DNA from 2 places in the Nodularia harveyana UHCC-0300 genome. Region 2 is predicted to be linked to the other one. Evidence: predicted binding sites of a transcription regulator. Region 2 holds the regulator's gene; the other holds the start of a gene.
What was found. Region 2 encodes NtcA, which controls nitrogen genes in cyanobacteria. Its sites were predicted from a motif close to TNTGTANNNNNNNNTACANA; they were not measured.
Positions count from the first base shown of each region.

Region 1: glnA (type I glutamate--ammonia ligase) is a predicted target of NtcA. The motif match lies at 2,857-2,876, and genes of this name have one in related genera.

Region 1 is NZ_JAYGHG010000023.1:4,636-10,327, forward strand. Features, by position in the region: gene VB620_RS13775 (CHASE2 domain-containing protein) at 1-467, opposite strand, end outside; gene VB620_RS13780 (FecR family protein) at 482-1,318, opposite strand; gene VB620_RS13785 (hypothetical protein) at 1,498-1,872, opposite strand; gene apcB (allophycocyanin subunit beta) at 2,126-2,635, opposite strand; gene glnA (type I glutamate--ammonia ligase) at 3,004-4,419, shown strand; gene VB620_RS13800 (hypothetical protein) at 4,608-4,808, opposite strand; gene VB620_RS13805 (class I SAM-dependent methyltransferase) at 5,113-5,692, shown strand, end outside.
Region 2 is NZ_JAYGHG010000029.1:22,280-27,971, forward strand. Features, by position in the region: gene hisB (imidazoleglycerol-phosphate dehydratase HisB) at 1-508, opposite strand, end outside; gene fabI (enoyl-ACP reductase FabI) at 635-1,411, opposite strand; gene ntcA (global nitrogen regulator NtcA) at 1,787-2,458, shown strand; gene VB620_RS15885 (hypothetical protein) at 2,479-2,646, shown strand; gene VB620_RS15890 (DUF3084 domain-containing protein) at 2,649-4,055, shown strand; gene VB620_RS15895 (pre-16S rRNA-processing nuclease YqgF) at 4,126-4,566, shown strand; gene VB620_RS15900 (DUF3146 family protein) at 4,563-4,826, opposite strand; gene pdxH (pyridoxamine 5'-phosphate oxidase) at 4,914-5,558, shown strand; gene VB620_RS15910 (DUF3153 domain-containing protein) at 5,666-5,692, opposite strand, start outside.

The DNA.
Region 1 (5,692 bases), on a different contig from region 2:
AAAACTGGCACTGGGCGCAGGGTCGTTTGCTGTAAACTGGGTGCGATCGCTAAAACAACGCTACCATTAATTTCCATTGCTTCGGCCAGTGTTACATCCTGATCGCTAGGTTCCACAAACAGAATATCAAAGCCAATAGCAGCAGGGGAAGAGGCTTCCAGAGTGGTTAATAATTGAGTATAGCGATCGCGTGAAAGGGGAAATTCTCCATACTCACCCAATGTCGCATCGTCAATACCAATGACAGCCAAACGGGAATCCCAATCAGTAGGAACTAAGGAATGGCGCAGGTTGAACAATAAATTATATGCTAATAGCTCTAGAGCTTGCCAAGCACCTATTTGCCATAATCCCAGGGACAACACCGTAGTCAATATACCGGGAACCAGTAAAGGGTTTTTGAGAATGGAACTGCGGAGGTAATTGGGAGTATCTCTCAGAGATTTTCTCCAGGATGAAATCATCATTGCAGAATATTCAACTAAGGAATCGCCAACTCATATAATTGTTTTGTCCCCAAAGGAGTCACCACAACAGCCTCTACTCTGCGGTTAGGTAAGAAAGGAACCGTAACATCAAATTTGCCATTAACATCGGTCTTCTGCTCCTGCTGGGCAATGATTAGCAGGTTTACCGGATCAACAGTACCGACAATTCTCACCTGATTACCATTAGCCGAGAGTTCGCGGATATTCAGATCAGTATTTTCCTGTAGAGGAACTGGTTGTGAAGGTGGCTCACCAGGTATCGTAATATTTTGGAAACCAGCATTAACTAAAACCGTCTGCCCTTCAGCATTTGTGGCTACACTACCTGTTAAGGTTGCTACCCCCATTGTGCCATTCTGCTGGACATTCACACCAAAATCAGTACCCCGCACCCCAGCCACCCCAGCAGGTGATTCAATCTCTAAACGAGAGGCGGGATTAGTGAATGGACGAAGCTGAAGACGAACTTGCCCAGCCTTGACCTGGAGTTGTGTGATCTGTTCTCCTTTCTCTCCTCTCTCTAGTTTCTGGATATTAATAATTGTGTTCTCCGAGATTTTAATCAAGCCAGTGCCTATATCTATAGACAAAACCGCACTAGAGTTTTTCTTAGTGGTAATTGTATCTCCCACCGCTTGCAGTCTGAGGCCGCTGGTTGCTGGTTGAGATGTCTTTCCACGGGAATACAGCACTTCTCCAACTGGCTGGCGCACTTCTAACCAGCGTTTTACTTTTACCTGTAATTGATCATCTGTAGCGGAAGCCTGAACAATAGCAACTAGCCCCACTTGCAGCAAAATAAAGTTACCAATCCACCAAGGCTTTATCATGTTTTCAATTTAAAAATAGATTCTCAGCTATCGAGTAATTTGTTTCTAATTTATGTCAGGGAACAGCACTTCGGCTTACTTCGACTCCGCTCAGTACAAGTCGCTCAGTGTCCGGGAACAAGGAACAAGGGTTTCATGATCAGTTTCTGTCCTAACTTCCTTGGCGGGTGCTATACCTTTCATCGGAAATAAACAACTCGTGCATCTAGTCCTTGATTTCTCAAGAAATGAGACACACACTCTGCTTCTGACCTCTGTGCAAATCCTCCAGCATGGATGTAAGGCCCCAATCTATGCTGTGCGAGGAAAGCATCACTAATATATTTCTTAACAGTCTCTAAGGCTGTGTTTGACCTTTGAGGAATGACAACTACGTATGGATGAGAGACAACTCTGCCAATGACAATCACATTACCCTGCCCGAAACTATTGGCGCGTTTGGTCACTTCTGATGAGCCGTTGGCAATACAATTAGGAGTCTGCGCCCAGCTTTTGCCGATTAAAACTTCCCCTAAAATAGTGACGATGATTCCTATAATCAGATATTTATTCACTTACGTACAAAGTTTTCATAGTATTTTTGCATACCAAATAAACTACTAATTTTTTAGAGTTTTGAGTTGGGTTCAGTTGATTAAAAATTACCATATAAGTGAACTTTGGTAAAACTTAGTACATGATTCTCTGATTCCCAATGCCAAGTTTTTGGTGTGAGATATTTGACTGATAAAAAAAGCGATCGCCTCTCAATTTAACTGGAAACGCGATCGCTTTATATTGCTATATTTTATACTGACGATCAAGCTACTAAATATCCTGCTCGCTCAACTCACGAGTCATATAATCAAAAGGTTCATCCACAAAAGTAGTATCAGCAATACCGGCGGCTGCTACTTGCGCCTTTACCATATCCTTAAGAATTTGGATGCCGAAAACTGTCGGGCCGATGGGTACACCTAAAGAATTGTAAGTTTCCCGCAATCCTTGCAGTACACGTTCATCCAACACATTCATGTTACCCGCAACCAGGGCATAGGTAGCATAGCGGAGATAATAATCCATATCCCGCAGACAAGCCGCATAACGACGAGTGGTGTAGGCATTGCCGCCGGGACGAATCAACTCAGGCTGTTCTTCAAATAACTTAGAACCAGCTTGTTTTACCAAGGAGGCCGCATTGGAATTAATAGCCGCTGCTGCTTGTACTCTGGCTGTGCCACTGTCAAAATAAGATTTCAGGCTATCAATGGCATTCCGGTCAAAATACCGACCAGCAACATCATAATTCTTAATCAAGCTTGTAACTGCATCACGCATTCTTCTTCTCCTAATCAATGCTATCTATGGTTTGATATTAATTTGGTTGCACTTATGCACCAGTAAATTTTTGTGCCATTTATTTTTAAAATATGATGCGGCACAAAAACGATTTATCCGCTATTAAAGGATTCTATGCCAAAGTTGACCCCTGATGAGATGAACTTTAAGTTTTGTACAGATGTTCGGTAAAAGGTTAATATAACCTGTAATCCAGATAAGCTGTAACAAAAAGTACAAAATCTTCTAATGTCCAGGATTTATGATATTTCAGGTGTGTCATCTACAACTTAGTTCAGATCATCTGGGTTAGGATGCTTTGGAAGATTCTGGTATTAATTTAGGAAATTGGTAGAGAAGGAGTAACAATGACAACCCCAAAAGAAGTCTTGAAATTGATTCAAGACCAAAACATTCAGATGATTGATCTGAAATTCATCGATACACCAGGAACTTGGCAGCATCTGACGATGTATCAAGACCAAATTGATGAAAGTTCCTTCTCTGATGGCGTACCTTTTGACGGTTCCAGCATTCGGGGTTGGAAAAACATCAACGAATCAGACATGATGATGGTTCTCGATCCCAACACTGCTTGGATCGACCCTTTCATGAAAGAGCCAACCTTAAGTATAATTTGTAGTATTAAAGAACCCCGCACAGGTGAATGGTACAGCCGTTGTCCTCGTGTAATTGCCCAACGTGCAATTGATTACCTAGTTTCTACTGGTCTTGGTGATACAGCATTTTTTGGTCCTGAAGCTGAATTCTTTATCTTTGATGATGTTCGCTATGACCAAAATGCCCATGAAGGTTATTACCATGTAGACTCTGTAGAAGGTGGTTGGAATTCTGGTCGGAAAGAAAGCCCCAACTTGGGTTACAAAACACGCTTCAAAGAAGGCTACTTCCCCGTATCGCCAGCAGATAGCTTTCAAGATATCCGGACAGAAATGCTGCTGACCATGAAGGATTGCGGCGTACCTATTGAAAAGCAGCACCACGAAGTAGCAACTGGTGGTCAGTGCGAACTAGGTTTCCGCTTTGGTAAGTTGATTGAAGCTGCTGATTGGCTGATGACTTACAAGTATGTCATCAAGAACGTCGCCAAGAAATACGGCAAAACTGTGACTTTTATGCCAAAACCAATTTTTGGTGATAACGGTTCCGGTATGCACTGTCACCAATCCATCTGGAGAGGAGGTAACCCTCTATTTGCAGGTGACAAATATGCTGGTATGAGTGAAATGGGACTTTACTACATTGGTGGTATCCTCAAGCACGCACCGGCACTATTGGCGATTACCAACCCCACAACTAACTCTTACAAACGCCTAGTACCTGGTTATGAAGCACCAGTGAATTTGGCTTATTCCCAAGGTAATCGTTCTGCTTCTGTGCGGATTCCTTTATCTGGCGGTAACCCCAAAGCGAAGCGCTTAGAGTTCCGTTGTCCTGATGCTACTGCTAACCCTTACTTAGCATTTGCAGCTATGCTATGTGCTGGTATTGATGGTATCAAGAACAAAATCCATCCTGGTGAACCCTTAGATAAAAATATCTATGAACTCTCTCCAGAAGAACTGGCGAAGGTTCCTTCAACTCCAGGTTCTCTAGAATTGGCTTTGAAAGCATTGGAAAATGATCATGCTTTCTTGACAGATTCAGGGGTGTTCAGCGAAGACTTCATCCAAAACTGGATTGACTACAAGCTGGCTAATGAAGTTAAGCAGATGCAGATGCGTCCTCATCCTTATGAGTTTTATCTCTATTACGATTGCTAATTCAGCTAATTAGTGATTTTTTAGCCACCCAATGAGGGTGGCTTTTTTTTGCTGATCATGGTCAGAAATTGAGTTTATTGCCATTTTATAGCCAGGAATCTAAACTTTTAGTCTATCAACCTTGGCGATCGCATTCTCTTGATAATCCTGAAAATCTGTTTTTGACTTTTGACTTCCGCGTAGCGGTGCTAGCTCATGGAAGCATGACTAGTTTCATAAATCAAGCGAATGGTAGGATCAATTTTTCCTTGAGTCGGACTCCAGTATTGGGATAGTTCTTCGGGAAGACCTAATTCCTGTGCAGCCCGCATCAGCATTGATTGTTGACGGTTTTTGACCTGCTGATATTGATGCATTGTTAACCCACGAATTCTATCTTGAATAGACATAACTATAGCCCTCGTAATGACTTTAATGATTAATGGTGAGTCATTTATCCTTTCATCTATTAAGTTAACAAAATTTCTGTAACCAAAGCTACAAAATGGTATTTAATTTACAAAAATTAATATTTTAGTGTGTGCAGAGGACTGTGAAAACGTAGGTGAGAGCAGTTACCAAAAATCTTTCATCCCCAGCGCCTATTTGTCTGTGAGAATGCTGATTTTTACTTTATATTCCTGAAATAGAGGATTTTTTCGTTACAATTTTTTACATATAATTGATCAAATTCATAACTACTCTCATATTCCTATGTCTGACACTTTAACTAAGCTGACCTATCAAACCTTTCAGCAAGGGAAAAGTTACTTTGGTTTAGTACATAAAATTTTAGGTTCTCAGCTGATGAATCTCATGCATCCCTCTCTGGGAAAAAGAGGGAAACGGATTCCTCCAGAGGTTTTGTTAAAATTACAACAAAGAATAAATCAGCTGCTAGAAAGTGATTGGCAAGATGCAGAAAAAGGTGTCTATCCCGAAAGCTTACTGTTTGACAATCCTTGGTCAGATTTTTTCCGCCACTATCCCATGCTTTGTCTCGAACTACCTGAAATCTGGAAGCGGTCTGAACAAAAAAGATATCAAGATTTTTCCCCAGAAGTCGAAACAGATGGTTATCCCAGTTATTTTTTGCAAAACTTCCATAATCAAATTAATGGCTATTTGAGCGATAATTCCGCGAATTTATATGATCTACAGGTAGAAATCCTCTTTAATGGTACGGCTGACCCCATGAGAAGGCGGATTCTTTCTCCTCTGAAGCTAGGGTTGCAAGCTTTTGATTCTCTACCACAACGAAAGATCCGGATTTTAGATGTAGCTTGTGGTACTG
Region 2 (5,692 bases):
AGTTAATACCATCCAACTGCCGAATGTGTAGAGTCATTTGGCTATGGTTGACCAATGCTACAAAAAACTCCCGTACTAACTGGGTGTCATAGGTTCCCACACGCTGGGTCGGAATTTGCAAACCATAGCTGAGATGAGGTCTACCAGAAAAATCCAGCGCCACTTGTACTAAAGCTTCATCTAAAGGAGCGAGAAAATTACCAAACCGCACAATACCTTTTCTGTTACCCAGAGCTTGAGCAAAAGCCTGTCCTAAAGTAATACCCACATCTTCATTGGTGTGGTGGTCATCAATTTCCCAGTCTCCCTGGGCTTGAACATTTAAATCAATCAAGCCGTGGGAAGAAATTTGATGCAACATATGATCCAAAAATGGAATCCCGGTGGCTGCCGTACATATACCTGTACCATCCAAGTTAATACTAACTTTGATATCTGTTTCGCCAGTAGTACGATGAACAGAAGCAACGCGGGCAGTTTGAGTCAAATTTAGGCGTTCTGTTTGCATAAATGAGGAGTGTGGGGGGTGTGGGGAGTGTGGGGAGTAAAGAATTTTGGATTTTGGATTTGCGATTTTAGATTGCAGTCTAATCCAAAATCTAAAATCTAAAATCTAAAATTGATTGACTAATGACTACATTCCCATAATTTCATAGCCGGCATCTACGTATATAACTTGTCCTGTAACACCACTGGCTAAATCGCTAGATAAGAAAGCAGCAGTATTACCTACTTCTTCCTGAGTGACAGTGCGACGCAGGGGCGCGACTTCTTCCACATGGTGAATCATATCTAAAATTCCGCCGACTGCTGAAGATGCTAATGTGCGTATTGGTCCGGCGGAAATGGCATTTACTCGAATATTTTGTGGTCCCAGTTCAGCCGCCAAATAACGTACACTAGACTCTAATCCGGCTTTCGCTACTCCCATAACATTGTAATTAGGAATTGCTCTCACGCCTCCCAAATATGTCAGAGTGATAATGCTACCGCCTTCTGTCATCAGGGGTTGGGCTGCACCGCTTAACTGTACTAGGGAATAAGTGCTAATTTCTAAGGCTGTTTTGAAGCCCGCTCGTGAGGTTTGGCTAAAACCACCAGTCAAATCATCTCTGTGAGCAAAGGCTAGACAATGAATGAGAATATCCAATTTTCCCCACTTATCCCGGACTGCTTCAAAGGTAGATTGTACCTGTGCGTCATCTTGGACATTACAGGGAACAAATAAGCTGGGTTTAAGAGGCTCGACCAATTCCGCCACCTTTTTTTCCATTTTGCCTCGCTCATCTGGGAGGTAGGTAATACCCAGGTTAGCTCCTGCTTTGTGCAGTTGTTGAGCAATTCCCCAGGCAATGGAACGGTTATTGGCAATCCCTGTAACTAATGCGTTTTTTCCAGTCAGATCCAGCATAGAAATTGTGAATGTGATCAATTATTAGGAGCATACTAGAATCTGACGCGAGTTTGTATTGGTTGTGCATCTTATTTGCAAAAATGATCATCAGGTGAACTGTTTTGTGAAAAGTTTTTCCAGATAATCCTGAAGATATTCTCAAGATATCGTGAATTTTTTGCTGAAAAACCTGATGACCACAACTGTGCAAGTACTTATAACAACTACTAGCTAAAAACGGCAAAAATTATGTATCATTGTGAACAAATAACTATGAAGTTATGGGTTTGAGTATAGGAATGTACAGAAAGGTTGACGGTGCTTTATTAATTTTTCAGGTGTATTCTTAGGTAATCAGTTTTTGTTTTTCCGGCATTGGGTAGGGGAAGGGAGATGATGGTGACAGAAGATAAAGCCCTAGCAAATGTATTTCGTCAAATGGCGACCGGAGCATTTCCTCCAGTTGTAGAAACGTTTGAACGCAATAAAACAATATTTTTTCCCGGCGATCCTGCTGAACGAGTTTATTTTCTTTTGAAGGGTGCTGTGAAACTTTCCAGGGTATACGAGGCAGGAGAGGAAATAACGGTAGCACTGCTACGGGAAAATAGTGTTTTTGGTGTGCTGTCATTATTGACAGGAAATAAGTCCGATAGATTTTACCATGCAGTGGCATTTACACCTGTAGAGTTACTGTCAGCGCCAATTGAACAGGTAGAGCAAGCTTTTAAGGAGAATCCAGAATTATCAATGTTGATGCTGCGAGGCCTATCTTCGCGGATTTTACAGACAGAGATGATGATTGAAACCTTAGCTCACCGCGATATGGGTTCAAGATTGGTGAGTTTTTTGTTAATTCTTTGTCGTGATTTTGGTATTCCTTGTGCAGATGGGATTACGATTGATTTGAAGTTATCTCATCAGGCGATCGCTGAAGCCATTGGTTCCACAAGAGTCACTGTCACTCGCTTATTAGGAGACTTGCGTGAGAAACAAATGATTTCTATTCACAAAAAGAAGATTACCGTGCATAAACCTGTTACCTTGAGTAAGCAGTTTACCTAAATGTAATTCAGGGAGGTGGGATGGCAAATGTTGTGTTCTGGAAAATGACACCCATAGCTGGAGGTAAATCTAAAATCATGATTAATTTCAGCTATTGCCTATCTCCCATCTTCGATCAGATGATGATTGAAAGTAGTAGGCTGTATCTGGAAGTATTCTGTCTCCGGCGCACTGTGAACGGTAGCTAAAAATGACCACCGGTTACATCCTGATAGCAGCAATTTTAATTTTGGGGGGCGTAATTGCCACTGTGGGCGATCGCATTGGTACGCGAGTTGGTAAAGCACGCCTCTCACTGTTTAATCTTCGTCCCAAAAAAACGGCTGTACTAGTAACAATATTTACGGGTGGCTTAATTTCCGCATCCACACTAGGGATCTTATTTACTGCTGATGAAGGTTTGCGGCAAGGGGTATTTGAGCTAGAAGATATTCAAAAAGACCTGAGAAACAACCGGGAACAGCTACAAATTGCTGAAACTGAAAAAAGTCAGGTAGAGAAGGAGTTAAATACGGCCAGACTCGAACAAACCAAAGCAGAGGAAGAGTTACAGGTAATTAACAAGTCCTTGCAAGCGGCGAACGCTAAACAACAAGCCACCGCAACTCAACTCCGACGAACTCAAAGCCAGTTAGGTGCAGTAGTAAATCAGTATCAACAAGCTTTAACAGAACTGCAAAGTGTTTATGATCAAAGAGAGACATTACAAGCGGCCATTGAAGAACTAAAAGCAGAACGAGAACGACTGTATACAGAAGCTAAAACAGCCATTGAAGAGGCGAAAACAGCGATTGATCAGCGCGATCGCAAAATTGCCGAACTGGATGGATTAATTAAACAACGCAATCAAGAAATTACGGCGCGAGAAGAAGTCATCGCCGTTAGGGAGTCTCGCCTCAAAGACTTAGAAAAACGGCAGAATTATTTAGAAGAAGAAGTCGCTAGGCTAGAAAAATATTATCAGTCATATCGTGACCTGCGTTTAGGTAAACTAGCACTGGTTCGCAATCAAATTCTGGCTGCAAACGTGGTTCGCGTTAATCAAGCCAGTGCAGCCCGTCAAGTGGTCATAGAACTTTTGAAAGCAGCCAACCAAAATGCCAACATTCAATTAACCGAACCTGGGGAAACTCCCTCAAATAAACAGCTTCTGCGTGTTACCGAAGACAGAATAGAAAAACTGAGTGAGCAAATTCAGGATGGTCAAGATTACGTTGTTCGGATATTTTCTGCTGGTAACTATGTCAGAGGCGAAAACCAAATAGAATTTTTTGCTGATGCAGCTCGAAATCAATTAGTCTTTTCAGAAGGCGAGATCCTAGCCACCACTAATGCCAATCCTAAAATTATGTCATCCTATCAGCTATCGCAAAGACTGGATTTGCTGATCTCCGCTTCAGAATTTCGGGCGCGTAATGCTGGAATTATTGAAGGTGTGTTGAGGGAAGGTTCTCATTTACGCTTTTTCCTACAACTAAGACAGTATGATCAACCTTTAGAAATCAAAGCGATCGCTATGGAGGATACTTATACAGCAGGACCTGTAAGAATTAAGCTGTTGGCAATCATCGACGGCAAAGTGATTTTCAGCACCTAAAATTTATAGTAAACAAGTTAAATAGCTATTAAAAATAATTAAATAATAAAATCCCCCTCCCACATCTATTATGACTTTTAGTGAATTTTCACCCACACAACCGGTTATCTTGGGCTTCGATCCGGGTAAAGATAAATGTGGTATAGCAGTCATGGGACTAGACCGGCAATTGTATTATCATCAAGTTGTCACCGCAGAAAAGGCGATCGCCACCATTGAAACCCTGCGTCAACAGTTTCCCGTTTCCTTGCTAGTCATGGGTAATCAAACCACCGCTAAACAATGGAAACAGCAACTTAGCGAAGTATTACTAGAGCAGTTAAGCATCATTTTAGTAGATGAACGGTACAGCACCTTAGAAGCACGCGATCGCTACTGGCAGATGTACCCCCCCAAAGGACTCACAAAACTCCTTCCACAAGGCATGAGACAGCCACCAAGACCCATAGATGATATAGTTGCTCTCCTTCTCATTGAAAGATACTTAAATCGCCTCACAACCAATAACTAAAGTTCAGCCCTAATAGTAAAGTCATAATCGCCTCCAGGCTCTAATTTATAGTCCTGTTGTTCTAAAAAACGACCAAGAGGCTCTTTAATCAAAGCACGACCTTGGGAGGGCTTCACAGACAGTTCTCCCCGGCGAAAATGCCATTTAAAATGCCACTCGAAGTTACCCGCACTAACTTCACCCTCAAGCAGACCGAGTGGCCACGATTGACGGATAATTCTGACATGGGCGGTAGTTTCTGGAAGACGTTTGGCACTCACAATGCTTTATGTCACTTTTGGGATAACAGCCCAATCAATAGGCTACTTCTTTTATTTACCAAACTTATCTAAAATATACAAATTGACATGGACAAGACCGTAGCAGACCTCCGCAAAGATTACACATTGGAAGGTTTGAGTGAAACTGAAATTAACCCCAACCCTTTCATTCAATTTAAAAAATGGTTTGAACAAGCACTAGCCGCCCAACTTCCTGAACCTAACGCTATGACTCTGGCTACAGCGACACCCAATGGTCAACCTTCAGCCAGAATGGTACTACTTAAAGACTTTGACGAACAGGGCTTTGTTTTATTCACCAACTACAACAGCCATAAAGGACAAGAACTAGCAGCAAATCCTCAAGCCGCTTTAGTTTTTTGGTGGGCAGAATTAGAACGCCAAGTCAGAATTGTGGGGACAGTAGAAAAAATTTCCCCAGAAAAATCTGATACTTATTTCGAGATGCGTCCTCCCCATAGTCGCTTAGGTGCGTGGGCTTCTAATCAAAGTCAGGTAATTGTTAGTAGGGAAGTTTTAGAAGAACAATTGCAGGAATTTCAGCACAAATATGAAAATCAAGAAGTTCCTCGACCACCTCACTGGGGAGGATACCGCATCATCCCCACCAAAATTGAGTTTTGGCAAGGTCGTCCCAGTCGTCTCCACGATCGCTTACTGTATACTCGCACCAGTGACAGTTGTTGGAAAATAGAGCGTTTGTCACCATAAGGGACTGGGGATTGGGGGGTGTGGGAAGTGTGGGGGAAGAGAAGAGGCAGGGGTGCAGGGAGCAGGGAGCAGGGGGGAGAAGACGGTAATTTCCTAATGACCAATGGCTAATAACCCTGCTTACATTGAACCTT